Regions from separate parts of the Staphylococcus sp. AC872 genome, predicted to be linked through region 3. Evidence: riboswitches for the same ligand, from Rfam matches in the RefSeq annotation. Region 3 holds a riboswitch; each other region holds the start of a gene.
The links. Region 3 has a riboswitch for thiamine pyrophosphate ahead of ACZ267_RS01710 (thiamine phosphate synthase). Riboswitches for the same ligand answer to the same signal wherever they lie in the genome.

Region 1 (8,207 bases), on a different contig from region 3:
CACCTCATTGATTTCATAATCCACTTCAGCTTCATCTAATGTTGTTTTGATAACATTTTTAAATGCCTTTAATGAAAACACGCTTGAATTTGTGCATAATAATAATGTACCTTTTGGTGATAATACTTCTAAAGCACCATTAATCAATTTGTCGTAATCTTTTTGTACTGAAAATGTTTTCTTTTTATTACGTGCAAAACTTGGTGGATCAATCACAATAGTGTCATATTGATGTCCGTGGCGTTTTGCATAATTATAATAATCAAATGTATCCATGACATAAATATATTGTGATTTTGGATCAATAGCATTAAGCCCAAAATTCTCTTCGGTTAATCCTCTAGAGCGATTAGCTAAATCTACACTAGTTGTTGATTTAGCCTTATTTGCAGATACTACTGAAAAAGCCCCTGTATAGCTAAACACATTTAAAAGATGACGCCCTTCTGAGAATTGATCACGTAATTTCTTTCTTACTTCTTTTTGATCAAGGAAAATACCTGTCATTAAGCCATCATCTAAATCCACATTATAAAAAGTGAAGTTTTCTTCGATGACGATTGGAAATGCTTGTTGTTCTCCCTCAACAAATCCACCTGTATATTCAGTATCTTTAAATCTCATTTTTTCGTAGATAGACTGATACTTAAAGACTGTTTTGATAGCTTCTAATATATGATATCTAAATTTGTAAATACCTTTTGAATACCATTGAATTAATAAATGCCCATCATAATTGTCGATCGTTAAACCACCGACACCATCACCTTCAGCATTGAACAATCTAAAAGCATTCGTACCATCTATATGATAGTAATATTCTCGTTCTTCTAAAGCTTTTTCAAATAATCGTTTAAAAAATGCAGTATTAATATCTTCAGATGGATCATAACTCAATACCCAACCTAAACCTTTGTGTTGTCTACCTACATAAGCAGTTGCTACATATTGTTCTTTCCCATCAACTAATTTGAATAAATCACCTTCTTTAAGATGATCTTGGGCATAAATATCTTCTTCATCAATTAAAGGATATTGATTGTGATATTTTGATTCTTTACCTCTATTTAAAGTTGCAATCTTCATTTATTACACTAACCTTTCTTTTATACGTTTAATTTCTTCAACCGTCACATTGCTATGTTGATTCGTAAATGCATTTTACATTATATATATTTACTAATTGAATGATTCATTTATTATTTTAACAAAGAATGCTACTTAGTCCTATTTTCTAACAAAAAAGAGTGAGCTTACAATTCGATCGATTAAAGAAGGAATTGTAACCCACCCTATAACACGTGTGATTTGTTTAGATTAATTTGTTTTTATATTCTTTTTATCATTCTTTTGGTTTATCTCTTAACTGTAATGAATAAGCAACAATCATTGCTAGTAACATAAGCAATAAAGTTGGTGTTATAAATACAGATAACAATAAACCGTGAACCATAATATTTATGAATTCAGTTAATAATTTAAAGAATAAGATACTTCCCATAAATAATTGTAAGAAGTAAAATTTACCTCTTAAGAAATAAGTAAGTGTTGTAGCAATATAAACAATGATAATGAATAAAAGTAATAATAATGTTACCCATTCAATCACATATTGCGTTTGTGATAATTCCCATTCTCCAGATAAGAACAATGCATTTCTGTTGTTAAATTCTAAGAATGTAAAGAAGAATATAACTAAACCACAGAAAATTTCAACATACATTGGTTTTATCCATTTTGGCTTTCTCATCCAATTTGGAATATCATCTTCTTGAATATCAACAATATTTTTTACTTTTTCTTTAAATTTATCCCTTTTAACTCTAATTCTTTCTAAATCAACACTTCTTCTTGTTTTACGTGCATATTCTGTTGTCTTATCTTGTAGTTGTTTTAAGTGAACTTTAGTTTGATTTGAGACATTACCTTTACTTGTTCTTGATAATTCAGGTTCTTCTTCGCCTAATTCTTGTTTAGTAAGCGGCAGAGCACGTCTTAAGAACAAGAAGTTCCAAATTGACATTTGTCCTAATAACCACATAATAATAAAGAATGTATTAACACTTAAAATATCAATAGATTCAATTTCATTAGCGTCAATACGACCATGCAATGCAATTTGAGTAATAAGATAACTGATACCATATGACACTATAATCCACATATAATGACTTTTTCGATTATCACTATTCAATTCATCTTTATATACAATGTATCCAATATGTATGATGAACGGAATAATAAATACGATACCAAAGAATCCATACACTTGCATCATAAGAACTAGAGTAATTAAGAAATACATTACCCCTATGACCAAGAAGAAAATTGAAATATCATAATCATACTTAATTGTTCTAAATAACGTATGACCTAGTAACATTACTAAGATACCAAATAATATAATGATTATGGCACTTACAATTGGGAAACCCCCGATAAATCTACTCATCACTTTAATTATTTCAGCGAAAAATGCGTTCAGGAATTCCCATATATTATACACATGTGTATTTACCTTCTTATCTCCATTTAACTGTTTAATAAGCGGTAAGTTAATTAATATAATGAGTCCTGTGAAAAGTGAAACGATACCGATGATATAACTAAATATGATCTCGGTGTGTTTCTTAAGAAAAGACATACTATTCACCTCAAAAGTTATTATATATGAAGAACTTATTCTTGTCTTTAATAAATCACTAAATACGTCTATAGACCTAGAAAAGTTTATTATTAGCATAACTGGGTAAAAGGTGTATGTAAACAATAAAACACAATTAGGGGTGGATTTATTATGAGTAATGAAGAATTTGCAAAAAAATCAGCTGAAAAAGCCAAAGAAGCAGAAGAGAAACTAAAAGAACAAAAAGAAGAAAAAACAAATGATACAGAACAAACTAAAAAAGATATTGATGATGCGTTAAATTAATATCTACTTGCTAGTTAAATCATAATAAGAATTCAATTTTCTATAAAAACTACGTGCCTAGGGTGTTTTTGATATCCTAGGTACTTTTTATGTTTACAAGCAATATACGTCTATTTCACTTAATTTTTATGATTCTTTATTCCATATCCCTTTCTAAAATTCCTACTCACTTCCAATTATTTTGCATAAAATCAAAATATTATTTTATGAAATATTTTATTAACTTGACAATCCACATGAAAAATCATACATTAAAGACAAATTAAAAATAATAAACGCACTAGGGGTGTTTTGAACTGAGATGAGGTTAACCCTCAAACCCTTTGAACCTGATCTAGCTAGATACTAGCGTAGGAAAGTGTAATTAACAAAGATTATAATCGTATGTTGAATCATATTCTTATGTTTTACGCACAACTTTCCTAGAGATGGTTGTGCGTTTTTTTAGGAGGATGTTTTTATGTCAAAAGGTTTAAAGCTTTCTGAGATATTAGTGACAGTACTTATCTCTGTAATTTTTGCCATTATTTATAACTTATGGTGGTTATTTTATAATGTTGCACAAGTCGCTGGTTTACACCTTGAGCAATTAACCTATGGAGTATGGTTTATGGCAGCGATTGTTTGTTATTTAATTATTCCTAAGCCAGGTATCGCCTTACTTGCTGAGTTTGCTGCAGGTGCCGGTGAAACAATTGTGATGGGTAAATTTGATATACCTACGATTATCTATGCCCTTCTACAAGGTTTAGCATGTGAGATTGTCTTTGCTATTTTCAAATACCAGTCTCGTTCAGTCATGGTAGCTATGCTTGCTGGACTAGTGACTGCACTTGTATCATTCCCAGTCGACTATTTCTATGGTTATTTAAATGAAGTTGCTGGATGGAACTTAATTTTATTCATTGTTTTCCGTGCGATTAGTGGTATTATCATTGCTGGTTTATTATCTTATTTATTGGTTAAAGCATTGGATCAAACTGGTGTAACTAAAGTATTCAGACCCGCTTCTAAAGATGATTACGATACATTATAAGGGGACTTAAAAGTGTTAAAAGTTACAAATTTACGTTTGAAATATCCAAATGGACATCGAAAAATTTTTGATAATCTAAATCTAGAAATTAAAGAAAAAGAAAAAGTACTTTTACTAGGACCATCTGGTTCTGGAAAAAGTACGCTTTTAAATGTATTAAGTGGCATTGTACCCAATTTAATAGAATTACCTATGAAGTATGATGAATTGCAAATTAAAGAGCATAATGGCGTGATCTTTCAAGATCCGGATTCACAATTTTGTATGCCTAAAGTTTATGAAGAACTTGCCTTTGTTTTAGAGAACAGACAAGTACCAAGACAAGATATGGATGAAGCCATTAACCAAGCATTAGCATCAGTGAATTTAAATGTAACCGAAAATACACAAATCAATCAATTAAGTGGTGGTATGAAACAAAAATTAGCTATCGTCGAAACAATATTACAACAGGCAGATACACTATTTTTAGATGAACCCACTGCAATGTTGGATGTTAATGCTACATCTGATTTATGGCAACGCTTGATTAAGCTTTGGAAAGATCAAACAGTACTCATTGTCGAACATAAGGTCGAACATATTTGGCAACATGTTGATAGAGTTTTATTAATGAACTATGAAGGACAAATCATTGCTGATGATACGCCAAATCATATTTTAAAGCATTATGAACATTTACTAAGTGAATACGGCGTATGGCATCCAAATGCATGGCATTATGCACCTGAACCTAAACATATGGCACCATCGTCTATAGAGCCATTATTTAAATTTGAACATGGTGCCATCATTCGTAATAAGAAAGATTTGTTTAAAGTGGATCAATTAGCTATTCATTCAGGAGAGTGGATTACGATAACTGGTCAAAATGGAACTGGTAAAACCTCATTATTAGAATCCATATTACAATTAATCAAATATAAAGGCGTAATGACATTTCAAGGTCAGGAATTGCGTAAAATTAAAGATGCTGCAAAGCACATGTATCTAGTGTATCAGAATCCAGAACTTCAATTTATCACTAACTCTGTTTATGATGAAATATTGATTCATTTTAACCATTTAGATTCATCTAGTGCAGAATCTAAAACCCTCGACTTATTAGATTTACTAGACTTAACCAATGTTAAAAATCAACATCCTTACGAATTATCAATGGGTCAAAAACGTAGGTTAAGTGTAGCAACGGCATTAAGTTCAAATGCAGATATCATCCTATTAGATGAACCAACATTTGGTTTGGATAGCCACAATACATTTCAATTAATAAAACTATTTCAAGAGAGAGTATCTAAGGGACAAAGTATCATTATGGTTACACATGACCCAGAGATTATTAAACGCTATCCAACACGTCAATGGATAATTGAAAACCAATATTTAACAGAAATCAAAGGTGATCAACATGTTTGAACATTGGAAAATTAGACACACCTTTATGGATGACGTCAATATTATCACTAAACTCGTTTTAGGCGTTTTACTATTTTTCTTTATTATTTTTATTCATAATTTTGACTTTATGATTTACATCGTTTGTCTCATGTTTATCTTTTTACTTATGTTTAACGGAACGCAATTTAAAATTACTGGTGCTTTTATACTAGCAACCACGTTCTTTGCTCTATTGTCATCACTATTCATGATTTTATATGGTGATGGTGACCATATTTTATTTAAATTTGGCATCATTCAAATTAGTACGGAAAGTATCGTCAGAGGTATTCACCTTTCTCTTCGTACAATTACAGTGTCGATGTTTGGTATTCTTATAGCATTAACGTCACAAGTGGTCATGATATTTTATAGTCTAATGCAACACTTAAAAGTAAAACCTAAAGTTGCCTATGCCTTTATGGCCGCAATTAGAATGATACCATTAATCATTAGTTCTTTAATTCAATTACGTCGTTCTTTAAAAATGAGATATCAAATGATAGATAAATCAAATTATAGAGGATTCAAAAGACTCAAACATCTAATTATTCCTTTATTAAGTCAAAACATACGACGTGCACATCAATTATCTGTTGCAATGGAGTCTAAAGGTTTTAAAGATGGTCCAAGAACGTATTATTATCACGCACCATTCTCATACAAAGATATTATATTGATCATATGTTTATTAATTATTATCGGACTTTCTTATTATTTATCAGCTACCTTGCCAATAACTGGTATCCATGATGTCAGAATAGGTAGATTAGAATAAATTATTTTATCCATACTTCAATCATTCCATATATAAATCAAAAAATCCTGGGACAAAATAAATGTCTCAGGATTTAATAATATAAACAGTTGTTGACTGTAAACACATTCTTTTTCTTGTATCATTTTATTTCAATGCTTTATTTCCTATATCTGTTCTATAAAACAAGTTATTGCTCTTTATTTTTTTAACATTTTGATAGGCATTCACTTGGGCTTCTTTTATATTTTGCCCTTCCCCAATAGCTAAAATGACTCGTCCACCACTATTAACAAACTGGTCATTATCCTTCTTCAAACCGCTTACAAAGTAATTTGAGTCAAGTTCAAATCCACTGACTTCATGCCCTTTTTCGTAATTACCTGGATAGCCTTTAGAAGCTAACATAACACCAACCACTGATTCATCTTTCCATTCAAAGTGAATCGGCTCATCATTATCAAGCGCAATAATATGTTGCATCAAATCACTATTCATTCTTGTCAATAATACTTGTGCTTCTGGGTCACCAAATCTTGCATTAAACTCTATTACTTTCGGCCCTTCTTCTGTTAAAATAGCACCAATATATAATAACCCAAAGAAGTGATGACCTTCTTCAGCCATTGCATGTGCAATCGGTTGTGCAATCTCATTATTAGTTCTATTAATGATATCATTGCTAATATGAGGTACTGGACAATATGCACCCATGCCACCTGTATTCGGTCCTTTATCGTAATCATAAGCACGTTTATGATCTTGAGCGATACAGTCAAATGGAACAGCTCTCTTACCATTAACAAATGTCATTACAGAAAATTCTTCACCTTCTAAAAATTCTTCAAACACAATAGTTCCTGAATTTCCATCAAACATTTGTTGAACTGCTTCTTTAGCTTCAGCTCTTTCTGAAGCAATTACTACCCCTTTACCTGCAGCTAAACCATCTTTTTTAATAACTATTGGCAAATCACATGCCTCAACAAAAACTAATGCCTCATCCTTGTCATCAATTTCCTTATATTGTGCAGTAGGAATATCATATTTAGCCATTATTCTTTTAGCAAATGCCTTTGAGCCTTCAATTTGTGCTGCATCGCGATTAGGGCCAAACACTTTAATTTGATGTTTTCTTAACAAATCAGGCAAACCATCTATCAATGGTTGTTCAGGTCCAATTACAACCCATTCAATTTGATGATTAGTGACAAATTCTAAGATAGCTTCGTGGTCATTTTCTTTAATATTCGTATGGATTTGTGCCACATTAACCATTGCTTCATTGCCAGGTATCACATGAACTTGGTCTACCATTGATGATTGACTTAATTTATAGGCTAATACATGTTCACGTCCACCTGCACCAATAACGAGTACTTTCATGACTTTTCTCCCTTCAACATCCTGCTTTTAGTGTTTAAAATGTCGCATTCCTGTCATTACCATTGTAATGCCATATTTATTTGCCATATCTATAGAATCTTGGTCCTTAATTGATCCGCCAGGTTGAATAATTGCTTTTATTCCATTTTTTGCAGCTAATTCTACAGTATCATCCATTGGGAAAAAACCATCTGATACTAATGCAACATTATCATTAATTTCAATTGCTCTTTCCAATGCTATTTTGGCTGAACCTACACGATTCATTTGACCAGCACCAATACCCACTGTTTGTTTGGCATTACTTAAAATCACTGCATTACTTTTAACTGCACCTACAACTTTCCAACCTAATAACATGGCTTCCCATTGCGCTTCGGTTGGTTCTACTTCTGTAGCAACAGTCATGTCAGCACGACTCACTTCAAAGTTGTCTTTATCCTGTACTAAATAACCACCCGATACTGATACAAATTCTTGTTCTCTATTATCAATCGTTGTATCTATTTCTAAAAGTCGAATATTTTTCTTTTTCGTTAAAATGTCTAAAGCCTCTTGCGTAAATTGAGGTGCGATAACAACTTCTAAAAAGATAGAATGTAGTGTTTCAGCTAACGTCGCTGTCACTGGTCTATTTAGTGCAATAATACCACCAAAAA
Region 2 (8,207 bases), on a different contig from region 3:
TACATATTAGCAAAGTGTGTTTGTACAACTAAGAATGCTGCACTGACTGACCAATATAAACCTAAAGCTGAAGCTGAACTTAATGAAATCCAAATAATCATGATTGGTGATACAATCATCATCATGTAACCCATTTGACGTTGTTCTTGTGGCATAGTTTTACTTGAAACATATGCTTGAATAAAGTAAAGCACACCTGCAATAATTGTAATCCAAATATCTGGTTTAGTTAAATTAAACCATAAAAAATGAGGGTGTACAGATAAGCCACTGACTAACTTGTCCTTAAGAACAAAGTATAATCCCATGATAATAGGCATTTGAATTAGCATTGGTAAACAACCTAGCATGCTCTTCATTGGATTCATATCATATTTTTTATAGACTTCCATTAATTCTTGGTTAGCCGCCATTTTCTCTTCTTGAGTGCGTGCACGTTTAACCTTTTCCTGAATACCATCTACTTCAGGTTTAGCAACTTTCATTTTTTCACGCATCATATGACTATTTTTATAGTTAGATAACATGAATGGAAGTAACACAAGACGAATAACAAATACTAAAATGATAATAGCTAAACCATAATCATTGTGTAAAACATCGTTACCCAACCACTGTAATAAGTGTTTCATTGGATCAACGAACGTATTATAGAAAAATCCACTACGAGCTCCAGGTTTTGAATAATCACAGCCTGCTAAAAAGACCATTAAACCTAAAAACAAAGGTAGCAACGCTTTTTTCTTCATTTTTCCACCTCTATTGTAATATTCACATAGAATTTATTCTATCATACTCATACTCTAGGATAAAACAAAAAGTGGAAAAAATTAAAGATTACTTGAAATATTTCTTGAATTCATTAACAGTGTTGTCAATATTGTTACTTCTACTTATTGCTGAAATCACTGAAATACCATCAGCCCCTGCATTAGCAATGAGTCCTACATTATCTTCAGTAATACCGCCAATGGCAACCATAGGAAATTTACCCATTTTTTGTCTTAATTGTTTAATCATGTCAGGTCCTACAGGTGCATTAGCATCACTTTTAGATGGCGTTTCAAACATTGGTCCAACTCCGATGTAATCAACATTAGTGAGATCCGATTTTTCATACTCATACAAATTACCGACACTAAGACCAATAATCTTATCTTGAAAGTCATTTGAAAAGGCTCTAACCGCTTCATCATCTTGACCAACGTGAATACCATCAGCATTAATACGCTTAGCTAGAGACACATCATCATTAACAATAAATGGTACAGAATATGTGTTACATAGCGCTTGTAACTCTTTAGCTAATTTTTCTTTATTCAATCCAGATAAAGCCTTGTCGCCTTTTTCTCTAAATTGAAACATCGTTATGCCAGCTTCTAAAGCTTGTGTAAGGATGTCTTGAATAGTTTGATTTTCTGGTATATCTTGAGTGCCACATATAAAGTAAATTTTTAATTCTGAAGCTTTAAATGACATTTATTCAACCTCTTCTTTGCTAACAAATTTTTTATAGGTTTGATAATTCAATAAATACAATTGATCTAGCAATTCAGACAAAAATGAGCCAGGACCTTTAGCATGATCTGCTTCTTCAGCAACTTCTCCAGCTATATTATAAAAACTTACTGCTTCGACAAGTGTTTCTTGTTGAGGATGCTGATTTCTAAATAAGAAACTAGCAATAATTCCACCTAATAGGCAACCAGCACCTGTGATTTTAGCAGACATTGGTGAACCGTTCGAAAGTTTAGTCACTTTGTCATCTTGAACAACAATATCTTCTTTTCCTGTGATTACAATTGCAGTTTGATATTTTTGATAAGCCTTCTTAGCAATATCTATTGCATTTAGCGAACTATCTCCATCAGTACCCTTCATTGTTGTATTGTTATCAATGAGAGTCAAGATTTCTGAAGCGTTGCCTTTAATCACTGCAACTTTAACTTCATTTAAAAAGTTTTTACAAAAATCTTTTCTGTATTGTGAAGCTCCTACTGCGACAGGATCAAAAACAATTGGTGTACCAATTTGATTTGCAATTTTACCTATCTTAATTAAATCTGCTTCATTATTATGCGTAAGTGTACCAATATTAATAAGTAATCCACTCGCAACTTGATAAAAATCTTTAGCCTCTTCTGGTGCTTCACTCATTGCCGGACTTGCACCAATACTTAATAATCCATTTGCAGTAAAATTCTTAACTACATCGTTTGTATAACATACAATTAAAGGGTTCTCATTTCTTAGCTTTTCTAAATTATTCATCATCTAAACCTACTTTCTTAAGATACGCAAAATGATTGACTGGGCCACGACCTTTACCAATCTCAGGGGTATATTTAATACTCAACGAAATAAATTTTTTTGCTTTTTCAACTGCTTCATAAATACTACGACCTTTAGCTAGTTCGGCAGCAATGACAGCTGAAAACGTACAACCTGTACCGTGTGTATGTTTAGTATCAAATCGTTCATCTTCAAATGTGTAAACGCCATCTTTTGTAAATAAAAAATCTTTAGCATTATTTAAGTCAGCAGAATGTCCACCCTTAATGACTACACCCTTGCTTCCAATTTCATTGATAAATATATCTCCTGCTTTTCGAATATTTTCTTCAGTATCAATCTTTATTCCAGTGATTTCTTCCGCTTCTGGAATATTAGGCGTAACAACATCAGCTAGTGGCAATAATGTACTTTGCAACTTTTGTTTGGTTTGATCATCCATCAACGAATCCCCACTTTTGGCTAACATGACAGGATCAATCACGTATGGAATTGTAGGATAATCTTCTAAATAATTTTTGATTAATTGCATCGTCTCCTCTGTAGCAATCATTCCTGTTTTAATTGCATGAGGAAGTTCATCATTAAATACACTATCCAATTGCTCTTTAACCCATGATGTCTCTAAATTATGAATATGGTCTACCCCCATTGTATTCTGAGCAACAATACCTGTTATAGCTGCCATTCCATAAACACCACAAGAATGGAATGACTTCAAATCAGCCATTACACCAGCACCGCCAGTTGGATCAGTACCTGCAATAGTTAAAGCAATTTTAGGTTTATTCATCTTTGTCACCTCTAAAATTCCATTTTTCATCTACGTAGGCCATATTGAAAAAGTTTCTTTCATGAATAGTACTTTGTAAGAAATTCTCCTTAATCTCTTCTTTTTCTTCTGAAGTACAATTCTCTGTTAAACGATCCATTAATTCATCAAATAAATTTACTAATGCATCCATTTCTGTACTATAAAATTCAAACCAATTAGACGTAATTGAATCTTTATTAAGTTGATTGTCCTTTATCGCTCTTTTACCAATTACCGCATATACATATGGACATGGTGCCATTGCTGCAATCGTATATGCAGCATTTTCATGTGCATAGGCATTATAGTACATATGCTTAATATAATGATCACCACTTGGTGGCCATACCTTTTCTTTAACAATCTCATGATAAGGTTCATTGATAAATGAAGCTAAAATTTCATGTGCCTCTACTTCACCTTCTAATAAAAATTCAATCTGTTCAACTAAAAATTTAACATCATCCATATTAGGCACTTTAGGAATTAATAGTGCATATAGATTAGCAAATTCTTTTAAATAAGATGCATCTGCACGTAAATATTGTCTCACCGCTTGTTTAGATAATTCACCATGTAATAAATCTTGAATGAAACCATCATTATAGATATCTTCAATAATAGGTTCTGCTGCCATTCTTAAATCTTTAGAAAAACTCATAAAATTGCCTCCTTGAAATAAAAAAACTACTTTCCAAACGTGGAAAGTAGCAAAATTAAGGCACGACCTCATACCGTTAATATGTTACACTACTTTCCTCCGTTGGTACTAACCAAATCAGGTTTTAAGGGTCTGAATTAAATTCATCTCAGCCTTCATAGGCGCCCCTAGTAGTTCTTTTTTTAATCATTTTCAATTATTACAATAGCAAATGTAACATATAAATTCAATTATTAAAAAATGTATATCAATATATCTTTTGATATACATATAACTAAATCTAACTTTTCACAAATAAAAAACACCCTATCTAAAGATAGGATGTTTAGTGAAATCTATATTATGCAGTAACCCATTGGCTTGGGCCAGCTGTATCATATAATTTTTGTGCTGCAGTGTCTTGAACATGTTCAGGAGCGCTAGAAGCTGGTTGACCTTTGTACTCAGATGGAGCTACTGAATCCCATGTAGATTGTAAGAATTGATACTTACCTGAAGCACCTGTTGATGGGTTTGTAGCGTGGATGTCGCCACCTGATTCACGTTGTGCGATTTGTTTTAAGTGATCATTAACATTTACTGATGAACCACTTGAAGCTTCATTTGAGCTTGATTCATTGTTTGAAGTAGTAGCTTCTTGTTGTGGTTGTTGAGTTTGCTCTGTTTGTGGAGCAGAAACTTGCTCAGGTTGAGCAGAGTTTGATTGTTGTTGGTTGCTAACTTCTTCTGCTGAAGTTTGGTTAGTTGATGCTGAAGCTTGTTCACTTACATCTTGTTGTGGTTGAGCTTGAGTATTTGAAGCTTCACTTGATTGACCAGATTGGTGGAAATCCCATGAGAAGTTTGAACCATCTGATTCAAAATGATAAGTGAAACCATTATAATCGAATGTATAGTTATAAGCGCCTTCTTGGATAGGGCTTTCGTTTAATGATTGATCATTTGATTGTGCTTTTTGAGCTAATTCAGCTTCATTGATATTTGCTTCACTTGCGTGTGCGTCGTGTCCAGCGTTACCTGCTACAACGCCTAATCCTACTGCTAATGATGATGCGATAATTGTCTTTTTCATTATTAAAAAATCCTCCTAAAAGTGATTTGTTTTCTTTAACTAATTTACAAATACAACTTTAACATCTATAAATACACTGCAGGTTACAGCCAAATAAAAAAGGAAGCCTTTTTTTTACGTCCTAATTACATCGTAAATTGGTGTAAATTTAAATTATAAGTCTTTTGAAAACTGCCATGACAGTTTATAAAGGTTATATACTTGTGATATGTATGTAATACAAATGAAATCTATCAGATAATTCTGACGTAAAAGTGCCTATTTTTAAGTAATATATGGTACAAAAACGACCTTTTTATTTTATTAAATTTTAAAAAGGTCGCTTGAGTATAATTGAAAGATGATAATTTATATTAAGATAGGATAAAAGTATAAATAATTGGGAGTTGTTGAATAATTAATGGCTATCTAACCTATATGAAAGCATTCATTTTGTGCTTCATTAAATTCGTTAGAGAGGATATTGGATTCTTTTGTCTTAGAGGACATAAATTTAATTGTTTCTACATATACTTCAGTTACAAAATGTGTCTGATTATCTTTTTCATACTTACGAGATCGCATTTGACCTGTAATACCCACTAAAGAACCCTGTGATGTATACATTTCGATATTCGTAGCTGTTTTACCAAAAGCTTTACAATATAGGTAATCGCATGCGATTTCATTGTTCTGATCTTTATAATTTCTTTCCGTAGCAACGCAAAATGTTGCTACTTTACTACCTTCCTCCTTTTCAAAAATTTGGGCATCCTTTGTAAGTCTGCCAACTAAAACTATTTTATTTAACATGTGTCACCTCCTCTTAAGTAATATAATAATCACATCTATTAATACCGTCAAAATGCTAATTTTTCGAAATATATAGCTATTTCCCCTTCATTTTTGATATATTTAAAGAAAATAATCAATATTTAAATCGGTTGATTAAAAATAAATCACTTTTTGTAAATATATAAATAAATGGGATGTGGACTTAATGAAGACATTTAAAGCTGTACGTTTTCAAATTGTAAGCGAGAATGGCGGTGTAACTGAATATGAACTAGAAGACGGCGTGATTATCAATAAAGAAGGTAGTGGTACAGGATGGCTTTTAGAAATTGTCATTTCTAATGAACACTATCACACATTTAAGGAGTATAAAGACAATGAACAATTGTTAGATATACGTGTTGTCATAACAAGACCTGCCAACGATCCTGCATTATTTGATGCCACTGTAAAAAGTGTAACTCAGTTTGAAAAAACAATGTCTATAGTATTCGAATGCCATATTTATACTCTTAGACAAGTCTATGCAGAAAGTTTATTAGAAGAATTAGTTAATGATGGACTAACTGGTGAAGAATTAAAGAAAACATTCAATCGTATGATGCAATCTAAACCTAAACTTAAAGATGAAAAATTCGAAAGATAAATTCAAAAGGGGTTGACTCTAAAACGGTTAATGGTTATATAAAAAGGTGTTTGATTTTGTGATAACCACATCATTCTAATGCTATCATTAAGAAGTTTCTCTATTTTACGACCAGAGAAAACAGGTTGCGTATAAGCATATAGAAGAATTTTTAACATCATTTTTGGATGATATGATGTAGCACCTCGATGGTGATTGAATTCATCGAATTCATTATCTGGGATTGTTTCAACAATTTCATTCACATATCGAGCAATCATTTGTAGGAATAAGAATTGAAGTTTCCATTGGTTGTGTAAGTTGAGACATGTTATAAACTTTATACATAAGGCACCTCGTTGATTTAGTTTATTGATATTTATTAAATTATACGAAAGGGCCTTTTTTTTTAAAGTATTTTAATGTAAAATAACATGTTAATACGTAGTATTGTTGACGAGACTCCTGAGGGAGCAGTGCCAGTCGAAGACCGAGGCTGAGACGGCACCCTAGGAAAGCGAAGTCATACAATACGAAGTATTGAATATAAAAAGAAGCACAAAGATGATTTTCAATTTCAAATCATCTTTGTGCTATTATTTTTGTGATTTATGTCCCAGGCTCTTTGTTTTACTTAGCATCTTGAATTGCAAAAGTTAATTCACAACTACATGCTAGTTGACCATCTACTGTAGCTTTAGCAGTACCTTTTCCAATAGGTCCTTTTATTTTTGTAATTTCTACTTCTAGCATAAGTGTATCACCAGGTGTTACCTGTCTTTTAAAACGACACTTATCTATACCTGCAAAAAGCGCAATTTTACCTTTATTTTCTTCACTATTTAACATAGCTACTGCACCCGTTTGCGCCAACGCTTCTGTAATTAATACACCAGGCATTACAGCATAATCTGGAAAATGCCCTTGGAAGAATGGTTCGTTACCTGAAACTTGTTTTAATCCCACACAACGCTTACCTTCTTCGTATTCTACAACTCTATCTATCAGTAAAAATGGTTGTCTGTGTGGTATGATTTGTTTGATTTGATTATAATCGAAAATTGTTTCCATGATGTTTAACCCTCCATGTTTGACCAAAAGTTAATGCTTCAAATTAATCATTAATACGTTCGATATTAGCGCCTAATGATTTTAATTTGCCATGTAAATCTACATAACCTCTATCTAAATGTTTTAATTCAGTAACTTGAGTTGTACCTTCAGCAACTAAACCAGCTAAAATAAGTGCTGCTGCTGCTCTTAAATCAGTTGCTTTTACTTGTGCACCTTGTAAATCACTCTTACCTTCAATCTTAGCGCTTCTACCTTCAACATCAATATTTGCATTCATTCTACGGAATTCTGCAACATGCATAAATCTATTTTCAAAGACTGTTTCTGTAATAACTTTATGACCATTGGCTGTTAATAATAATGCCATCATTTGAGATTGCATATCTGTAGGGAACCCAGGGTGTGGTAATGTTTTTACATCTACAGGTTTTAAATCTCCTTCAGCAGATACACGAATGCCATCTTCTTGATAATCTAATTTAACGCCCATTTCTTCAAGTTTATAAACTAAGCTAGACATATGCTCTTTGATTGCACCACGAACAAATATATCTCCACGTGTTATCGCACCTGCAATAAGTAAAGTACCTGCTTCAATTCTATCTGGAATAATTGAATGCTCTACACCTGTTAAATATTCAACACCATGGATTGTAATAGTGTCTGTACCAGCACCTGTAATTTTTCCGCCCATTTCATTTATATAATTAGCTAAATCAACAATTTCAGGTTCTTTAGCAGCATTTTCTAATACTGTTTTTCCTGATGCTAATGATGCAGCCATAATTAAGTTTTGAGTCCCGCCAACGCTTGGGAAGTCTAAATGTATTGAAGCACCTTTTAAACCATCTTTTGCATTTGCATAAATATTTCCATTTTCTAAATGTATTTCAGC
Region 3 (8,207 bases):
TGTGATACTTTTCTTTACCACTCTTTTCAACTATTCAATCACCATGACCGGACTCTGAAGTTAGACAACCCTCAGACTGCCTAATCATTCGCAAACTTAAGCAAATGCTAGTGTTTCACTTGCATCTTTACGTTCTTTTTGACTATTATTCTGAATCTTCATTAAACCTGACTTAATATAATTATATTGCGGTAAATCTGTTAAGTCTTTAACTTCTAAATGAGAGTGGAGTTCAAAGTGCTTAGCAATATTTTCAAAGATAGCTAAGTATTCACCCATTTGTTGATCGTCAATTCTAGTTCGATTTTTATCGTTTAAAGCTCTACTCAACATAAAACTAATTTCTTCTAAGGCAAATATACTTGGATAGTAATATTGAATAACTGACTTATTACTAAATAATTCACCATTTGCTGCGTTGTACATTTGCGTCATATTGTTTAATCTTACTGACAAGCTTAGACTTAAATGTTTTTCTTGTTCTTCATTTTTGTATTCATTGTTGGAGAATAAATAATGGAAAAATTTCGCTTCTTGTCTAACGACATCTGCAATAGTGTTAGGCAATAACGCAGACGCTGTACGTTGTCCTAGTATAAATAAACCGAGTAATGCAATGGCAACCCCCATGGCCACATCGACAATACGTGGGAAAGCAATTGAGATGGATAAATTCTGTGATGCCAATCCATTTAATAAGATAACTTGTATCGTAATAAAGATAACTGCAAAAGTATAGTTAACACCAACAAATGCTTCTGTCATCATCGCACCGAAGCCCATTAATACAACTGCTAATGGGGCTGGTACTGTAAATGCTAAAATTCCTGAAAGTACCACTACACCGAGTAACGTACCTAAGCTTCTGGCCATTCCTCGTTCTAATGTGTGAATCGTTGATGTACCTAATAATAATGTATGTGCGGAAAGTGGAATCCAATAAGCTTTATCAAATCCAAAGAATAAAGCAACAAAGATTGCTACTGCAATAATGACTGTATATCGTAATGTATTTCTAAACACGAGCGAATCTAATGTTAAGTTTTGTAAAATACGTTTACTGTATAATGGTTTTCGAATGTTTGCCTCATGTTCAAGATGTTCAGAGTTTGCATGAGCAATTTCGTCAATTTTTAATATATGACTAATTAAGTTTTCGAATTCTGGGCTCACATCTACTTCTTTTCTCCATGTTTTACCATTTGAAGATGGATGACTTATTTTATCAATGATAAAGTCTAGCATTTCAATCAGTTCATTTGGTAATGGACGCACACCCTTTTCATTTAATTCAAGTAATTCTGAGTAAATACCTTGTGCTGACGTATGTAGTAATAGTAATTTTTGGAATCTCGTACTTAATTTACCATTACTAGATGATGATGTGATCAATAATTTATCTGATGCTTTAAAAGAAGACACTGCAGATGTTGCCACTTCCTTAAATGATTCTGGATCATTATAATTTTTCATTAAATCTTGAATCACTTTGAAGTCAGAATTAATGGCACTATCCTCTGTTTTTTCTTTCTTCATATAGATAGTGATAAGTACAACTAGTGTCGCAAATGCACCACCAATAAGAATACCAAGTCCTCTCACTAATGCTTGATCAGGTGCAATTGGTAAGTTCATTGGTAAACAAAATGTCACTATAAAGAAAGTTGATGATGGACCCGCAATTTTTAAAGCTGTGAATATATAAAATGGCACCACCGTTACAACTAGAAGTAAAATACCAAAGATGAGCGGTTGTGCAGCTGTCAATGTCCCTAACATCATACAAACTGCGAAAGCTAACGAACAAAGCACCACCGTTCTAATCATAGATTGTGGTGAACCTTTAAAAACATAAATATGTGCCAAAGTACCAGTGGCAATAAGTAAACCAAATGAGAAAAAGCCGAAGTAATAACCTAATAATGCAGGTATTATCATAAGCAAGCCTTGTCTGATACCTTTGAACATATCAATCTTAGATCGATTAAAATAAAATACTGTCTTTAAGAAACTCTTCAAAATATGCTCTCCTTTCTTTTTTATTTGAACATAAATAAGAGAACGGAATGGTTCTCATTTCACTTTTGAAATCAGCTTTATCCCGCTCTCTATAGCGTCAATTTATCGGATGTATTGCTTGCAATTCATCAAAACACAAAAACTATTATAACACTTTTCTTTTTGTTTGATGACTAATTCCCTTTATACCGATATAAATATTTATTTGACTTGTTGAGCCACTTCAATCACTGGTGCTTCTACGACAAAGTTACCAATTTCATTTTTGAACATTTGTAAATGTTCAGACTCATTATGTGATTTAATAGCAGCTTCATCTACGTAGTTCTCCACTACGATAAACGTATTTCTATCTTGCACATCTTCATAATGGCTATAGAATAGTACGCCCTCTTCTTTTCTTGATTCAGAAACTAAATGTTTCATAAGTTTTAAATATTCATCACGTTTTTCTTCTGATATTTTAATTTTAGCATTGATTATCATCATTCGAATCACACCTTTCTATAATATAATTATGCACCTAGTAAAATTAAAAAAGCAATAAATGAGTTTGACCCATGATCTTAACGACCTGTCTATCCTCATTTATTGCTCGTATTTGATATTTACAAATTATTTAACTGATTGATGTTCATCTATGACTAATGGTTGATCAGGTTTAACAAAGAACCACATGATAATCGCTAATACTGCTGGAATAATTAATAATTGGAACGTCATACTCCAACCAAGTTGTTCAACAAAGGCACCAGCTAAGAATGGACTCGTTAAGGCACCAATATTCCCCCATAAGTTCATCCAACCAGATACTGTTCCAGAGAAGTTACGACCTAAGTCTGTCGCTGCGGCCCAACTCATACCCATAGACATACCAACGCCACCTAAGCCAAGAGATAACCAGAATATAGTGACATATAAGTTTTCAGTATATACTGCAAAAAAGATTGATATTGAGAAGACGACAAATCCTAAAATCGCAATGACGCCACGTGCGACGAAACGAGATTTACCAGTATTTAAAATCTTATCTGAAATAGCACCACCAGATAAAATCAAGAAGAACATTAATAACCATGGTAATGAACTAATTGACATATCATTGAAATCAACATGGTATTGTTCTGTTAAATATGTTGGTAACCAAATTAAGAATAATGTAATGACAAATTGTACTACAAAGTACTGAATCGCAATCGCATAAAAACTAAAGTGAGTTAAGAAACGTTTCCAAGGTGGTAGTGATTTATCAGTTTCAACAATGTCTCTATGATCAGTAATAAATTGCTTTTCAGCTTCATTGACCATTTTATGTTGTTCCGGCAAGTCTTTAGCGATAATTGCCCATAGAACTGCCATCACAATACCAATCGCACCAAAAATATAAAAGACTGCTTGCCAATTAAATGCGTTAACAATCGCGATGGTTACAATCGGTGCTAACACAGGGCCGAAATATGAACCTGCTAATAACGCACTTGATGCTCTTCCTTTTTCATTTTTAGCAAACCAAAATGAATTGAACACTGCATTAGATGGATACATAGGCGCCTCTCCCACACCAAATAAAAATCTAACAAAATATAATAAACCATGATGCTTAATCATACCTGTGAGAATTGTAAAAGCACTCCACCATACTAAAGCTATTGTAATCATTTTACGTGGTCCAAATTTCTCTGCTAACATCCCTGACGGTACTTGCATTAAAGCGTAACCTAATGAGAAAAATGACGCTAATAAACCAAATTGTGTTTTTGTTAAATATAAATCTTCCATCATTGGTACAGCAATATATGAAATATTAGATCTATCCATATAAGCTATAACACCAATAAGAAAGAATGCAATCGCAAAAAACCAACGAACGTTACTTCTTTTTTTATTCATTTCTTTTCCTACTTCCCATAATGATATGTTGTTTCTATGTGTTGTCGTTAAGTTTCAGAAATTCCTAATGATGACTGTTTAACTTCTAATCACACATCTTTTCATTTCTTGTAGCGCTACAATTTTTATTATAATAGCACAAAATGGAAACGGTTACAATATAAAATTTAGAAAATATTCACAATTTATTCAATAAAAATTAACAATACTTACATTTAATTTTCAATATTTAAATAAGCTATTCATGTTCATTTGCGTTTTCGTCTAAATTGGTTGTTTCTTTCTTGCCTTTATTCCAAAAAAAAGCTAAATAAAGATAGTTGTCATGTTTGATACCGTCAATAAAAAATAGTAAACTGTATGTAAATTGAAAGCGCTATTCCATTCATACAATTTAATAATAAACCCACTGGAAGTGCCTTTGTTTAAGGCTGAGAGTAAAGATGTGACTTTATAATTCCTAGAACCTGATCCAGTTTGTACTGGCGTAGGGAAGTGGCATAGCTATGAATTTAAAGTACTCATTAGCAATTTAACGCTATTTCCCTACTATGTGGAAATAGCGTTTTTTGTTGAGGTGATGTATATATTTATTGCGATAACTTTTTATAAAGAATTGTCACAGAAAGATTTAAGGCATTTTTTGACTATAGAGCCGGCCATTGATGGCTTACTCTTTAGAACACCTATGTCTGCTTTTGAGTTACAACGTTTTATTGCACAGCTCATTGAAGCTGGATTTCCCAAAGATAAAATAATCATTCATAGTCATTTTAAATTACTTAAAGCTTTAAATTTACAATGTATTCATTTTAAAGAAAATGACGAAGAAGCATTTTTAATCAAACAACAACATCCAGAGTTAGTTGTCGGTATGTCAACGCATAATATTGAAATGGTTAAGCAATGTCATGAGTGGCAATTAGATTATGTCTTTTTCGGTCACATATTCCCTACATCGTCGCATCCAGATGAACATCCACGAACAATTCAAGAGATTCATGACGTACTCGAGATTGATATTCCTATTTATGCTATAGGCGGAATTTCCCCGTCCACCATTTCTCAATTACCTACAGCATTTGATGGTCTATGTTCAATTTCATTTTTCATGACCTCTACCGTTAGCGAAATTAACTCTTTAAAAAGGAAGTGGCACGCTCATGCATGATGTTCTTATTATCGGTTCTGGTGTGATAGGTATGTCGATAGCTCGACAACTTAGTCAATCACATTTAGATATTGCTATTGTAGACCGAGATATACCAGGTATGCATGCCTCTTATAAAGCCGGTGGCATGTTAGGCGCTCAAAATGAGTTCACAACTGATAGTGAATTATTTCAATTAGCAGTAGCGTCTAGGTCATTATTCCCAGAATTAAGTGATGCCCTCTATCATGAAACTGGTATTGATATTGAATTTCAACAGTCTGGATTAATTAAAATGGCATCATCAACCAAAGACGTAAAGTGGTTAACTCAACAATATGCCTTTCTTAAATCAAAAGACCCAAGCGTCGAGTTACTCTCAGATGATGAACTATTTAACCTGTCAAATGGTCATGTCGAACCAACTGACTTAGCCATATATATTCCAAAGGACGGTCAAATCAATGCCAATCACTATACTAAAGCTTTATTACAATCAATAATTCAGCGCGATGTTCATCGTTATTATCAAACAGAAGTAAAACACATTCATCACAACAATGGTTTTTACACAGTTACAACAAATAATGGTGATATCCACGCTAAAAAAGTAATTGTGGCAGGTGGTGCTTGGTCTACTCAGCTATTAAAAGATTACGCTATACCAAGACAAGTGATTGGTGTTAAAGGTGAGGTATTATTAGTTGAACAACCTTCACTTAAATTAAATCATACTGTGTTCATGACGAATGGTTGCTATATCGTTCCAAAGGAAAAACATCGCTACTTAATTGGAGCGACAAGTGAATTCAATAATTACAGTGTTGGTAATAGTGACCTAGGTATTTCATGGCTACTCAATCATGCTCAACAACGTATACCTGGACTATCGAATGGCCATATTCTAAAACAATGGTCAGGCATAAGACCTTATACAGAACATGAATTACCTATCATGGATCAAATCGATGACGGCTTGTTTATCATCACTGGTCATTATCGTAACGGTATACTGTTATCGCCTAAAATCGGTCAAGATATTGCCAACTGGCTATTATCCGGAATTAAACCAGTAAGCTATTCAGCATTTAGTTTATCAAGGAGTGAGCAAAATGAAGTGCATCATTAACGGAGATTTATTTACCTTTGAACAAGAAGATTCGATTACAAGCATATTAGAATCATTAGAATTAGACCCACAACGTGTCGTAGTTGAGCATAACCAATCTTTAATTAAGCAAGATGATTTTGACAATCAAATAGTCAGAGAAGATGATCGTTTAGAATTATTAGAATTTGTAGGAGGCGGATAAAATGTTAAAAATAGGTCAATTAGAATTGAAATCTCGTTTATTATTAGGTACTGGTAAATTCGAGGATGAACAAACTCAATCTGAAGCAATTAAAGCAGCTGAAACAAACGTATTAACATTTGCAGTAAGACGTATGAATTTATATGATAAAAATCTTCCAAACCCACTAGCTAATGTGAACTTAAAAGATTTCATTACATTTCCTAACACTGCAGGTGCTAAAACTGCTGATGAAGCCATCCGTATCGCAGAAATTGCAAATCACGCTGGTGTATGCGACATGATTAAAGTTGAAGTCATTGGTGATGATGAAACCTTATTACCTGACCCGTTTGAAACGTATGAAGCTTGTAAAGTGCTATTAGAAAAAGGGTATATCGTCTGTCCTTATATCTCTAATGATCTTGTATTAGCTAAAAAGTTAGAAGCCCTAGGTGTCCATGCGGTGATGCCATTAGCATCACCTATTGGTACAGGTAGGGGTATTAATAATCCACTTAATTTAAGTTATATTATTCAAAATGCTAACGTCCCTGTCATTGTAGATGCCGGTATTGGTTCTCCTAAGGATGCCTGTCAAGCAATGGAATTGGGTGCTGATGCAATATTATTAAATACTGCTATCTCTGCAGCTAAAGATCCTGTCAAAATGGCCGAAGCAATGAAGTTAGGTATTCAAGCCGGAAGATTGTCATATGAAGCTGGTCGTATTCCCGTAAAATATACAGCACAAGCATCAAGTCCTACAGAAGGCTTAGGCTTCTTATAATGTCACGTTATGAAAGACAAACACGCTTTCAACCTTTTGGCGAAACAGGACAAGCTCAATTAGAACAAACCAAAATCATGGTACTTGGTGCTGGTGCATTAGGCAGTCATATAATAGACCAATTAGCACGCATGGGTGCTCATCATTTAGCCATCGTTGATATGGATATTGTAGAATTATCCAATTTACATCGACAAACTTTGTATGATGAGCAAGATGCACAACTTATGACATCTAAAGTTGAGGCACTTAAACAGAAAATCCATACTATTAATCAACAAGTACATTTAAAGACCTATCATCAAGAGTTGTTATCTACAAATATCGAAGACATCATTAAAGACTTTCAACCAGACATTATTTTAGATGGTATGGACCATTTTAAAATACGTTATTTGATTAATGAAGTCTGTCATAAATTAAATATTCCTTGGATTTATGGTGCAGCTGTCGGTAGCAAAGGCACCGTTTATGGTATTGATTTTACTGGACCATGCCTTAAATGTTTATTACAGCAAATTCCTCAAACTGGTGAAAGTTGTGCTATCAATGGGGTCTTGCCACCTATCGTTTCGATTGTAGCGAGTTACGAAGTGGCTGAAGCTATACGTTATATTAGTGGATATGGGTTTTCCCAACAATTAATCACATTAGATGCATTTAACATTCAACATCAATCATTACATATACGTCAATTAAAGGATGATCAATGTCCAGTATGTCATTTCCAACAATATGACGTATTAAATAATAAACAGAATCATACAATCGAACCATTGTGTGGAGATACAGTCAGATTTAGATTGCCTGCCCATAGTTTCGATTATGCATCAGATTTCCCAGGACATATGATTAAATCCACACCATTTGCTAAATTAATCCAACACAAGGATTTGGCATTCACACTATTCAAAGATGGCCGTATGAATGTACACGGTATTACAGAAGAGACAGATGTTCATGCACTTTATCATCAACTCTTAAAAGCAATAAAATGATAAACTGACTCCCCTTTTACAAGCATTTACGTATTATTTTTATTATAATGGTTTTACCAAACTATATT

Region 1: linked by a shared signal. The riboswitch ahead of ACZ267_RS05300 (ECF transporter S component) and the one ahead of ACZ267_RS01710 (thiamine phosphate synthase) in region 3 are both predicted to bind thiamine pyrophosphate.
Region 2: linked by a shared signal. The riboswitch ahead of tenA (thiaminase II) and the one ahead of ACZ267_RS01710 (thiamine phosphate synthase) in region 3 are both predicted to bind thiamine pyrophosphate.

What each region holds. Positions count from the first base shown of each region.
Region 1 is NZ_CEEDKW010000002.1:475,391-483,597, forward strand. It holds gene ACZ267_RS05285 (class I SAM-dependent rRNA methyltransferase) at 1-1,086, opposite strand, end outside; gene auxA (lipoteichoic acid stability factor AuxA) at 1,343-2,644, opposite strand; gene graF (glycopeptide resistance-associated protein GraF) at 2,798-2,932, shown strand; TPP riboswitch at 3,205-3,306, shown strand; gene ACZ267_RS05300 (ECF transporter S component) at 3,393-3,968, shown strand; gene ACZ267_RS05305 (ABC transporter ATP-binding protein) at 3,981-5,384, shown strand; gene ACZ267_RS05310 (energy-coupling factor transporter transmembrane component T family protein) at 5,377-6,183, shown strand; gene purD (phosphoribosylamine--glycine ligase) at 6,310-7,548, opposite strand; gene purH (bifunctional phosphoribosylaminoimidazolecarboxamide formyltransferase/IMP cyclohydrolase) at 7,576-8,207, opposite strand, start outside.
Region 2 is NZ_CEEDKW010000007.1:20,648-28,854, forward strand. It holds gene yidC (membrane protein insertase YidC) at 1-749, opposite strand, end outside; gene thiE (thiamine phosphate synthase) at 838-1,479, opposite strand; gene thiM (hydroxyethylthiazole kinase) at 1,480-2,271, opposite strand; gene thiD (bifunctional hydroxymethylpyrimidine kinase/phosphomethylpyrimidine kinase) at 2,264-3,085, opposite strand; gene tenA (thiaminase II) at 3,078-3,767, opposite strand; TPP riboswitch at 3,845-3,946, opposite strand; gene ACZ267_RS10515 (transglycosylase family protein) at 4,108-4,839, opposite strand; gene ACZ267_RS10520 (single-stranded DNA-binding protein) at 5,248-5,631, opposite strand; gene ACZ267_RS10525 (YwpF-like family protein) at 5,819-6,259, shown strand; partial or broken gene ACZ267_RS10530 (transposase) at 6,268-6,586, opposite strand; gene fabZ (3-hydroxyacyl-ACP dehydratase FabZ) at 6,869-7,309, opposite strand; gene murA (UDP-N-acetylglucosamine 1-carboxyvinyltransferase) at 7,353-8,207, opposite strand, start outside.
Region 3 is NZ_CEEDKW010000001.1:333,950-342,156, forward strand. It holds gene ACZ267_RS01695 (FUSC family protein) at 97-1,968, opposite strand; gene ACZ267_RS01700 (putative quinol monooxygenase) at 2,221-2,508, opposite strand; gene ACZ267_RS01705 (MFS transporter) at 2,635-3,909, opposite strand; TPP riboswitch at 4,311-4,420, shown strand; gene ACZ267_RS01710 (thiamine phosphate synthase) at 4,490-5,080, shown strand; gene thiO (glycine oxidase ThiO) at 5,073-6,188, shown strand; gene thiS (sulfur carrier protein ThiS) at 6,172-6,372, shown strand; gene ACZ267_RS01725 (thiazole synthase) at 6,374-7,141, shown strand; gene ACZ267_RS01730 (HesA/MoeB/ThiF family protein) at 7,141-8,139, shown strand.